DNA from 2 places in the Nocardia sp. NPDC049220 genome. Region 2 is predicted to be linked to the other one. Evidence: riboswitches for the same ligand, from Rfam matches in the RefSeq annotation. Region 2 holds a riboswitch; the other holds the start of a gene.

Region 1 (5,794 bases), on a different contig from region 2:
GGGCCGAGCTCGGCGAGTTGGACGTTGACATCACGAATCAGCCGCAAGATCGCCGTGCGATCTGCCTTGTTGGCTCCGGCCAGACTCGTCATGTAGCGCGCGAGATCGTTGTCCAAGTTGTTGAACGCCTTCGCCGCGTTTTTCTGGTACAGGGCCTTGGCGCGGATGGCGGTAGCTCCAGCGCCCGAGCCCGAGACCCGGCCGGGTGTCGATCCCACCCTGCCGGTGCCCGACTCTGTGCCGTCCTCGCCATACGTGTCCGCCAGTTTGTTCAATGCGTTCACTGCGTTCTGGGCCTCTGGGGACAGTCCAGCTCCGCTGGGCGCGCTGGCGGGGGATCCAGATCCGCCACTCGATCCGCCGCCCGCGAGACCGGCCAGCGCCGACGCCAACATCGGTAGCGCCATCATCGCCATCGAACCGGCCATCAGTGCGGTGGGCGCGATGGCTGCGATCATCTCCGGGTCGATCCCCGGCGGTTCCGACGCCGCGTCACGGGGTGCGCCGTCCGGCGGCGTGGTCGTACCGCCTGGTGGCGCGGCGCCATCCGGCGGCGGCACGGCCGCGTCGGGTGGCGCTACCTCGGCGCCGGGTGCGGGCGGTTGCACACCGTTGGGCACGGGAGCAATCACACCGTTGGGCATGGGCGCGGGCGCGCCGGGCGATGAAACAGCCTGTGCGCGTGCGCCCGATACCGATGCACCGGTGGGTCCGCCCGGCTCGTTCCGTATCAGATTCGCGAACGCGGCGGTTGCCTGGGCAACGACGTCGGGCTGTTTCCGGTCCGCCGTCGATGTCGACGGCCCGTTCGCCCCGGACTCGCCCTCAGCGGGGACGCTGTCCTGCGCCGCACCGTCGTCGACAACCGGGTGTACCAACTCGCCGCTGGTCACGACCACCTCCGCATGCCCAGAAATCCGTCCGGCACGCCACCGCCCCGGCACGTGTTGCCGACATAGATTGTGACATTTCGGACAGCTATCCGGTCCTCATCACTGGGAATCGCGCGCTGAACCGCACAGACCGACCGTTCGAGTAGGCCACTACGCTGAAACCATGCGCATCTCGGTGGCTGCGGACGAGCGGGTAGGCATTGCCGGCGAACTGGTCGAGGAGTTGGCTCGACGCGGACACTGGACCGTGCCGCACGGCGCACTATCCGACGACGAACGCGACGACTGGGCCTGGGCGAGCGAAGCAGCCGCACGCGATGTCGCGGCAGGCCGCGCCGATCAAGCCGTCGTCTGCTGCTGGACGGGCACCGGCGCCTCGATCGCGGCCAACAAGGTCGCGGGTATCCGCGCCGCACTCTGCACCGACGCACCGACCGCCGCGGGCGCCCGCACCTGGAACGACGCCAATATCCTCGCCTTGAGCCTGCGCTCGACCTCGAGCGGCGAACTCCGGGAAATCCTCGACGCCTGGTTCGACACCGAACCCAGCACCATCCCCGCCGACCAGGCGAACATCGCCCACCTCAGCAAAATCGAGCACACCTCCCACCGCTGACGGCTGGTCGTCGCGGCAGCGCCCAGCCGAAACAACAGGGGGCGCTCGGCAATTGCGGCGCGGCCCGCACGCTGGGTGATACCTGGTCGAGCAGCCGGCAGGGCGCGCGACGGCGTCAGGTCAATGCGTGGTCGAGATCGGCAAGAAGGTCTTCGACGTCTTCGAGGCCGACCGAGATCCGGACGACGCCGTCGGAGAGGCCGATACCAGCACGCCCTTCCGGACCCATCGCGCGGTGGGTTGTGGTGGCGGGGTGGGTGATCAGGCTTTTGGCGTCGCCGAGGTTGTTGGAGATGTCGACGACGCGCAGCCGGTTGAGCACCTCGAAGGCGCGCTTCTTCGCCTCGTGCTCCGGCGCGTCCAGCTCGAAGGTGACCACAGTGCCGCCCGCGCTCATCTGACTGGTCGCCAGAGCGTGCTGCGGATGCGACTCCAGGAAGGGGTATCTCACCCAACTGACCGACTTGTTGTCCTCCAGGAATCGGGCGACCCGCAGCGCGGATTCCGCCGAGTGGCGCACCCGAAGCGGCATCGTCTCCAGCCCTTTGAGCAGCGTCCAGGCGTTGAACGGGCTCAGCGCGGGACCGGTGTGACGCATCAGCGTTTTCACCGGACCGTCGATGTAGTCTTTGGCGCCCAGAATGGCGCCGCCGAGCACCCGCCCCTGTCCATCGATGTGCTTGGTACCCGAGTAGACCACCACGTCGGCGTCGAGCTCGAACCCGCGCTGCAGCAGCGGTGTCGCGAAGACGTTGTCCAGCACCACTTTCGCGCCTGCCGCGTGTGCCAGTTCGCTCACCCGGCGCACATCGACCAGCGTCTGCATCGGGTTGGCGGGCGTCTCGAAGAACACCGCCTTCGTCGGCACCGACAGCGCCTGCTCCCACTGGTCCAGATCTTCACCGTCGACGAAAACGGTCTCCACTCCCCAGCGCGGCAAAATCTCGTTGCACACCACGAAGCAGGAACCGAACAGGCTGCGTGCGGCGACGAGTCGATCGCCGGCTCCCAGCAGCGCGCCGAGCGCGGTGAAGACCGCGGCCATTCCGCTCGCGGTCGCGAAACATGCTTCGGCGCCGTCGATCAGCCGCATGCGCTCCTCGAACATGGCGACCGTCGGATTGCCATACCGGGAGTAGACGAAGTGCTCGACCTCGCCGGTGAACGCGGCCTCGGCGGCCTCGGCGCTTTCGTAGACGAAGCCGGATGTCAGGTAGAGCGCCTCGGCGGTTTCCTCGAAGCCGGAGCGCCGCACGCCACCGCGCACACTGAGCGTCGCCGGGCCGACGCCCTCGGGCAACGGCCGGTTGAACGCGCCGCCGGTGATCACGACTGCCGCCATGGCAGTCCGTGGGCGCGCCAGCCGGAGCCGCCCCGATGCCCGTATTCGTCCACCGGACCTTCGAAGCCCTGGAGCACGTTGTACGAACTGCGGTAGCCCGCCGTGGTCGCGGCGATCGCCGCGCCGATCGAACGCTGGCCGGAGCGACACAAGAAAACGACCGGCGTCTCCTCATCACGATCCACCAGAGCCTGCTGCAACTGCTCGACGAATGCCTCGTTGCGCGCACCGGTCGAGTCCACCCATTCGATCAGCGCGGTCGGCCGTTCGATCGAACTCGTGTCGGGGAGGCCGACGAATTTCCATTCGGCTTCCGTGCGCACGTCGACCAGGACGGCGCGGGGGTCCTGCCGCAAAAGTTCCCAAGCCTGCTGCGGGGTGAGATCACCGGCATAACTCATGTGCACCTCCTGCGAATCCGCACTTGCCGTGCTCAGGTTCGAGGCACGGCCAGGTCGTCACCCGGAGCACCCCACCGCGGAGGAGGGTTGCCGACCAGTAATGCCGGGGCTTGACACTGGTTCTCATGACCTTCGACTGAGATTGCACCGATGCGGGTCACCGTGTCAAACGGGTGTTCACACTGCGAGAACGCTCAGGTGCAGACCAACCACTTCGATCCGGATCGAGTGAGATTCCAGGTCTTCGTGGTCGATGTCCCGTCGACCTTCGTGGTCACGGTCGCCTTCCCCTTGTCGCCGTCCACCATCGGGTTGTCGAGTTTCGTGATCTCGACGGACTTTCCGGCGCCGGCCTGTCCGGCGAGCGGCGAGCGCGCTGCGTCGAAGCCCTGGCACGCGGTGCCAGGCGGGGGCACCGCAGCGGTGACATTGGAGCTCTCGACGAAGTTGCGAACCGCGGCGACGATCCGGTCGGAATCTGTGACATTTTTCTCAGCGGGCGACAGCACCCCGCCGAGCACGATCGCGACCAGCACGACCACCGCGACCACCGCGGCCGCGAGGAACGGCGCCGCGGAGCGCCTGTCGGTCTGATCGACCCGGATGATGTCGTCTTCGCCCGCGCTCGGCGGCTGCTCGGTCATGACTCGATGATCCCTGGTCATCCGGGGTATCGAACGCTCGGACCCGGACCAGCGCCGTTGACGCCGGCGTGAAACCGACCGGATCGCCGGGTAGCGAATACGCCGAACGGGTAACCGACAGATGTGACGTTCGATGGCCGCCGTCCAGTACGCGCACCGGCGTGGGACACCCTCGGCTACCCCGATAGAATCGCGGGGCTGTGGCCTGTTGTCATCGCGATTCGGCAGCTTCTCGTCACAGCGAACCCCGGCACCGCGCAGCCAGAGCCGGCCTCGCCGGTGCGGCACCGCCACGGTGCAACCAAGCCATGCGTCAACTTAGCCTAAGCTAAGGTCGACGCCGTTCATCTTTTCGACCATAAGGGTGCGCTTAAGACATGACCGAACAGAGTGCAGGATCGACCAGCGGAGTACCCGGGCCCTCCGTGGTGACGCAAGCTGCCTCCGCCGGACCTGACGCGCACACCGCCGGGACCCGCCCGCTGCGCATTGCGATCGTGGGCGCCGGACCGGCCGGAATCTACGCCGCCGACGCATTGATGAAATCCGACGCCGAGGTGAGCATCGACTTGTTCGAGCGGATGCCCGCACCGTTCGGTCTTATCCGCTACGGCGTCGCGCCGGACCATCCACGGATCAAGGGCATCATCACCGCCCTGCACAAGGTTCTCGACAAGCCGCAGGTTCGACTGCTCGGCAACATCGACTACGGCACCGACATCACCCTCGACGACTTGCGCACGTTCTACGACGCGGTGATCTTTTCCACCGGGGCGAACGCCGACCGCGCGCTGGACGTCCCCGGCATCGGCCTGGACGGCTCCTTCGGCGCCGCGGACTTCGTGTCCTGGTATGACGGGCACCCCGATGTGCCGCGTACCTGGCCGCTGGACGCGGAGAAGGTCGCGGTGCTCGGTGTCGGCAATGTCGCGCTCGATGTCGCGCGCGTACTGGCCAAAACCGGTGACGAGTTGCTGCCCACCGAGATCCCGCCGAACGTCTACAACGGACTCAAAGCCAACAAGGCCGTCGAGGTGCACGTGTTCGGCCGACGTGGGCCCGCGCAGGCCAAGTTCACGCCGCTGGAACTGCGCGAACTCGACCACTCGCCGACCATCGAGGTCATCGTCGCGCCCGAGGACATCGACTACGACGAAGGCTCCGAAGCCGCGCGCCGGCACTCCAAGCAAGTCGACATGGTCGCCAACACCCTGGAGCAGTGGGCCATCCGGGACGTGGGCGAACGCCCGCACAAGCTGTTCCTGCACTTCTTCGAATCCCCCAGCGAGGTGTTGGGCGAGGACGGCAAAGTGGTCGGCCTGCGCACCGAGCGCACCCAACTCGACGGCACCGGCAACGTCAAGGGCACCGGCGTGTTCAAGGACTGGGACGTCCAAGCGGTCTACCGGGCCGTCGGTTACCTGTCGCAGAACCTGACCAACCTGCCGTTCGACGACCAGGCGGGCACCGTGCCGAACGAGGCGGGTCGCGTGATCGCCGACGAGAACGCCGACGGCGCCGAGCGCTACCTGCCCGGCACCTACGTCACCGGCTGGATCAAGCGCGGTCCGGTCGGCCTGATCGGCCACACCAAAGGCGACGCCAACGAGACCGTGGCGTGCCTGCTCGACGACAGCCCGAACTTCACCCCGGCCGCCGAACCGGAACTCGACGCCGTCACCGCATTCCTCGAAAGCAAGGGCATTCCGTTCACCACCTGGCAGGGCTGGTACCGCCTGGACGCGCACGAGCGCGCCCTCGGCGAGCCCGAGGGCCGCGAGCGAGTCAAGGTCGTGGAGCGAGAAGACATGTTGCGCGCCAGCGAGCCGCACAAAGTCTGATCGTCCTGCGGCGGGACCGACAGCCCGCTGCCGTGCCGACCCCCTCGCTGCGGCAGC
Region 2 (5,794 bases):
GCCACGGGGTTTCCCGACGCGTCCACGACGACCAGGTCCCAGCCGTCGAGTGGAAGCCCGATCCGAATCGGCCACCGACCGTTCAGCAGCGCCGCACAGGCGACCACCGTTGTCTCGGTGGGGCCATAGGTGTTCCACACCTCTCGGGGCGAATCACCGCTACCGGCGAGGCGTTCGGCGAGTTCGGGCGGGACGGCCTCGCCGCCGAAGATCAGCAGACGCACCGCGTCCAGCGCCTCGACCGGCCAGGTCGCGGCCAGGGTCGGTACGGTCGAGACGATGCTGATCTCGCGCCGCAGCAGCCAGGGGCCGAGATCGGCGCCGGTGCGGACCAGGTCACGCGGGGCGGGCACGAGGCAGGCGCCGTTGCGCCAGGCCAGCCACATTTCCTCGCAGGAGGCGTCGAACGCTACCGAGAGACCGGCGAGGACCCGGTCACCGGGACCGATCGGTGCGTCACGCAGGAATAGTTCGGCTTCGGCGTCGACGAACGCGGCGGCGTTGCGGTGGGTGACCGCGACGCCTTTCGGTGTCCCGGTGGAGCCCGAGGTGAAGATGATCCACGCGTCGTCGCCGGGGGCGGGCAGCGTGGTCCAGTTGTCCTCGCACGTGGTTCGTTGCGCGGCGCGGATGCCCGCCGCCGTGGTCTCGATGGCCTCGGTGGTCACGATCGCGGTGACTTGGGCTTCACCGAAGACCAGCTGGGCGCGCTCGTCCGGGTCGTCGGCGTCGACCGGCACGTAGGCGGCGCCGGTGTACAAGACCGCGAGGATGGTGACGTAGAGCTCGCGGGCGCCTGACGACATCCGCACGCCTACCCGGTCGCCCGGGCGCACACCCGCTGTGGCGAGCCTCGCCATGATCTTCTCGATCTCGACGACCAGCTCGAGGTAGGAGAGCACCACCTGACCGTCGTCGATGGCGGGGGCGTCGGGGTGCGCGAGCGCCGTGGCGGTCAGGATGTCGACGAGCGTGCGGGCCTCGGAAGCCTGGCCGCCCCGCAGCAGCGGGCTCGCCGTCGCGTCAACCTGTGGTTGGAGCATGGTGCTCTGCGCACCTCCCATCGACCTGCCTCGCGCTTCCGGTAGTTGTGTCATAGCGGGGTTACCAAAGGGCAAACACCACGGTGGCCAGTTGTCCACGGTACCCGCGGTGGTCATCGTCGGTAGTTCACCGAACCGGTTGCGGGACCATCTGGTGCCGTGTGCGGTCGGGTCGAGTTTCGACCCGCGCGGCCCGGTAAACGCCAGGTCGTCGCAGTTAACGTAAAGTTTGCCGAATGATCGCTGGATGCGTGGACAACGCACCCGATTCCGCCTCGATCGCCGCCGTGGGGCGGCGGTCGAGGTCGGTTGCCTCGTGAACAGCGCGCGCCGCACTTCGATGGCGAACCCAGTTGACAGTGCGGGGGCGCGTCTGCCAATCTCGGGTCAGGTCATGAGTGCCAGCGTGAAGCCCCGGCTTGCTGGCCGGCAACCCTCCTCCGCGGTGGGGTGCTCCGGGTGACGACCGGGCCGACGCCCGACTGGGTGCGGCAAGCGCGGACTCGACGAACACCATCGCGGGTCCCAGAACCGACGGGATTTACGTGATGACCTCTGCTGTCGACAACACTTGTGCCGTACTCGCCCGGGTCTCCGGTGACGACCTCCAGGTGCCGCTCGTGCAGGGCGGGACGACCACCTACGCCAACTTCGACTACGCGGCGAGCGCGCCCGCGCTGGCGCAGGTCACCGATCGGGTGCAGCAGCTGCTGCCGTTCTACGCGAGTGTGCACCGCGGCGCGGGCTACGCCTCGCGGATCAGCACCGAGTGCTATGAGGCTGCCCGCGGTTCGGTGACCCGGTTCCTCGACGCTGCCGACGATCAGGTGGTGGTGTTCACCCGCAACACGACCGACTCGCTGAACCTGCTCGCCGCGTGCGTTCCCGGCGAGACGGTGGTGTTGGACATCGAGCATCACGCCAATTTCCTGCCCTGGACCGAACACGGCCGCCGTGTCGTTCGGGCCGCCGACACCGTCGAAGACACCATCGGCAGGCTGGTCGCCGAGTTGTGCAGCAGGCCGGCCGCGTTGCTCGCGGTGACGGGCGCGTCGAACGTGACCGGTGAGGTGCTTCCGCTGGACCGGCTGGCCACCATCGCGCACCAGTGCGGTGCCCGGATCCTGGTCGACGCGGCACAGTTGGCGCCGCACCGGCGAATCAGTCTGCGTGAGAGCGACATCGATTATCTGGCATTTTCCGGACACAAGCTGTACGCGCCGTTCGGTGCGGGCGTGCTGGTCGGCCGCTGTGACTGGCTCGATGCGGCCGAGCCGTACCTGGCCGGGGGCGGGGCGGTGCGCGAGGTGAGTGCGACCGGCGCAGAGTGGGCGCCGGCTCCGCAGCGGCACGAGGCGGGGTCGCCGAACGTACTCGGCGCCGCCGCGCTGGCCGCCGCCTGTGACGCGTTCTGCACGATCGACGCCGAAACCCTTGCCGCCCACGAGCATCGGCTCGCCGACCGCCTCCGCGACGGCCTTGCCGCGATCGATGGTGTGCGCTTGCTGCGTATCTGGACCGATAGTCCCGACGTTGTCGGCATTGTCGCTTTCACCCTGGACGGATTCGTGCCAGGCCACGTCGCCGCCTACCTCTCCGCCGAACACGGCATCGGCGTCCGCGACGGACGCTTCTGTGCGCACCCACTGCTCACCCGCCTCGGGCTGGGCGGGGCCCTGCGCGCCAGCATCGGTCTCGGCACTACCGCCGCTGATGTGGATCGGCTCGTCGGGGCCGTCGCCGCTCTCGTTCGCACCGGCCCGGCCTGGGAGTACGCCGCCACCAACGGTTTGTGGAACCCCACCCCCGAAACACGCCCCTTCCGCTCCACCGCCCCTGCCGGCGCCGCCCCCTGCCTGATCGGCTGAGGGCCGCGGTGTCCCGATCAGGGCAATGCGAGCGGATATTATCGGCGTACTGGTACCCGACCTCGAGGTGGACGCATGAGCACGCTCCCTGCCTGGGCCGTCGACCCGGGTGCGCTTCTGATCACGGAGGAGGGCTACGCGGCGCTTCCGGACGACATCCAGCGGCAGATCGAGGTGGTCGACGGCCACGTAATCGTATGCCGCAGCGGAACCTTCCAGCACAACAATGTCGCCCGGCGACTGGCGAATGCCCTGGAGCGGGCAAGCCCGGCCGAGCCGTGCACCGGCGTCGTCACCGATTTCGAGATGCACTACCTCCGGAGTCGCCCGGCGAGCCCCGGGTTCTCGTTCCGCCGTCCGGATGTCGTGCTACATCGCTGCATCGAGGGTGACCGGAAGTTGACGACCGCGGACGTACTGCTGGTGGTCGAGGTGGTCTCGCCGGGATCCGAGTACACCGACACGGTGGACAAGTGTGCGGAATACGCGAACGAGGGAATTCCGATCTACCTGATCGCGCACTTGGACGCCGATCGAAAAGTGAAGATTATCCAGGAATACCGCCTGGATTGGGCCAGTCGCAGTTACCGGCTCTCGGAAACGCATCAGGACGTGCTCAGACTGACCGACCCATTTCCGGTCGAGGTCGACTTCGCCGCCTTGGACGGTGCCTGAGTCGGTCAGTCACCCAGCGACGTCGGGCGGTAATAGCGCCCGTCGTAGTAGAGCAGCGGGGCGGCGGCGGGCTTCTGATCGGTGTTGTCGTGCACTCGGGTCACCAGGCCGGCGACCACGGTGTGGTCGCCGATGGGGATGAGTCGGTGCACGGTGGCGCGCAACCAGATGGGGGTGCCGTGCAGGACTGGTTCGCCGGTGTCCAGCGTGGTCCACAGCGAGTGGTCGCTGAAGCGCTTCTCGGCGTTCCTGGAGAAGCGGTGAGCCAGGTGCTGCTGGTGTTCGCCCAGGAAGTGGATGACCACGGACTCGGCGTCCAGCAGTGCGGGCAGGCTGGAGGAGGTGTGTGCGATGTTGAACGAGACCAGCGGCGGCGCCAGTGACAGCGAGGCGAATGAGGTCGCGGTGAAGCCGATCGGGCCCCCCGGGGACGACAGCGTGACGACGGTGACGCCCGCGGGGTAATGGCGCATGGAGGTGCGGTACTGCTCGGCGGTGATTCCACTCAGATCATCGGGGATCTGGAATGCCGTCTCGGGCCGTGGTGCTTCGGTCACATGACGAAAATACTCGCGGACCAGGGCTGGTGGGCCGAGTACCTGGTCGTTCGGTGTCGCTGCCCGCGCGCCAACTCAATCCATGTCGATCGCAAGGCCCGCGGTGATCCGCACCAATTCGCGGAACGACGTGCGGAAAATGGTGTTCGGATGCCCGCCGGCCGCCCAGACCTCGCGGTGCGCGGACAGTGCGTTGTCCACCCAGGTCGGCAGGTTGGTCGGATGGCCGACCGGTGCGACTCCACCGATCGGCTGTGCGGTGACCGCACGGACCAGGTCTGCCGGTGCGCGGGTCAGCTTTCCTTCCAGGCGCGCGCCGGTGTTCGACAGGTCGACCTGGTGTGCGCCGGAGACCAGCAACAGCACCGGTTCGTCATCGAGCAGGAAAACCAGCGATTTCGTGATGGCCCCCACATCGACGCCGAGCGCCCGCGCGGCATCGAGCGCGGTATGCGTCGGCGTGGGTTGAGCGATGATGAGGCCGTGATGCCCACGGGCGATGAGGGTGTCCGCGACCCGGCAAGCTACCGGTGGCAACAACGACCTGCGCATGGCACCAGGGTAGAGCGATTGCGCGTCGGACGCCGGGTGCGCCTGAATGCCGGTCAGTAATCCGGGTAGCCCTCGACCGGACCGAGCATTCCCCCGATCCGGGTGCGGGTGACCCGTGCTAGTTCGGTCAGGTTGTGCTTCGAGACCCGTTCGTGCACAACCGCTTCGAACGCGCGGTCGATGTCCCGCTGGGACAGCGCGAGCAGTTCGACATCGGCCTTGCTCACCAGCGCGTCCCGGTTGGCGTAGGGCCGGGCATCGGCCAGCGTCGCCGCCCACGTCACATTGCTACAGCACTCGTAGAGCGCGTGCATCGCGCGACCGCGCGATATCTCGTTGAATCGGTCGAGACCGATTCCCTGGTGCAGCAGCATGGTCGTCTCCGAACCCGAGGATCGCGATGTGTTGACATCACCATGATCCGTCGCGCCGTGACCTGGAACCAATGCGTCGCTACGAATTTGCGCAGGATTTACACGCTCCGCGGTCTTCTTGGCGAGTCCGATACGACGGACGATCCCGGTAGCCGGGGTACCGGCGGCGCGCCGTCTCGATACGCTGTACGAATGACTGACTGGCAGGCTTTCACCGTCGAAGCGAAGGACCACGTCGCGCAGGTCACGTTGCTCGGTCCCGGCAAGGGGAATGCGATGGGCCCGGATTTCTGGCGGGAGTTGCCGGAGGTCTTCCAGGTGCTCGACGCCGACCCCGAGGTGCGTGCGGTGGTGTTGACCGGTTCGGGCAAGAACTTCTGCTACGGGCTCGACCTGCCCGCGATGAGCGGAACGTTCGGGCCGGTGCTTGCCGACCGGGCGCTGGCACAGCCGCGCACCACCTTGCTGCACGAGGTGCGCAAGATGCAAGCGGCGGTCACGGCGGTCGCGGACTGCCGCAAGCCGGTGATCGCCGCGGTGTCCGGCTGGTGCATCGGTGGCGGCCTCGACCTGATCGCGGCCGCCGATGTCCGCTACGCGAGCGCGGACGCCAAGTTCAGTTTGCGGGAGGCCAAGGTCGCGATTGTCGCCGACATCGGGTCGCTGCATCGGTTGCCCGGCATCATCGGGGAGGGGCATGTGCGCGAACTCGCCTACACCGCCAA

Evidence for each region. A riboswitch is a leader RNA that binds a small molecule or an ion and turns the genes downstream of it on or off. The one in region 2 is predicted to bind S-adenosylmethionine.
Region 1: linked by a shared signal. The riboswitch ahead of AB0C34_RS10390 (rhodanese-like domain-containing protein) and the one ahead of AB0C34_RS11720 (aminotransferase class V-fold PLP-dependent enzyme) in region 2 are both predicted to bind S-adenosylmethionine.

Annotation. Positions count from the first base shown of each region.
Region 1 is NZ_JBEZDA010000002.1:731,935-737,728, reverse strand. Features, by position in the region: gene AB0C34_RS10405 (peptidoglycan DD-metalloendopeptidase family protein) at 1-893, opposite strand, end outside; gene AB0C34_RS10400 (RpiB/LacA/LacB family sugar-phosphate isomerase) at 1,057-1,509, shown strand; gene AB0C34_RS10395 (O-succinylhomoserine sulfhydrylase) at 1,625-2,851, opposite strand; gene AB0C34_RS10390 (rhodanese-like domain-containing protein) at 2,836-3,252, opposite strand; SAM riboswitch class IV at 3,267-3,383, opposite strand; gene AB0C34_RS10385 (hypothetical protein) at 3,447-3,896, opposite strand; gene AB0C34_RS10380 (FAD-dependent oxidoreductase) at 4,274-5,737, shown strand.
Region 2 is NZ_JBEZDA010000003.1:37,049-42,842, forward strand. Features, by position in the region: gene AB0C34_RS11715 (Pls/PosA family non-ribosomal peptide synthetase) at 1-1,043, opposite strand, end outside; SAM riboswitch class IV at 1,434-1,547, shown strand; gene AB0C34_RS11720 (aminotransferase class V-fold PLP-dependent enzyme) at 1,592-2,911, shown strand; gene AB0C34_RS11725 (Uma2 family endonuclease) at 2,987-3,586, shown strand; gene AB0C34_RS11730 (flavin reductase family protein) at 3,592-4,143, opposite strand; gene AB0C34_RS11735 (YbaK/EbsC family protein) at 4,219-4,695, opposite strand; gene AB0C34_RS11740 (2-oxo-4-hydroxy-4-carboxy-5-ureidoimidazoline decarboxylase) at 4,749-5,069, opposite strand; gene AB0C34_RS11745 (crotonase/enoyl-CoA hydratase family protein) at 5,262-5,794, shown strand, end outside.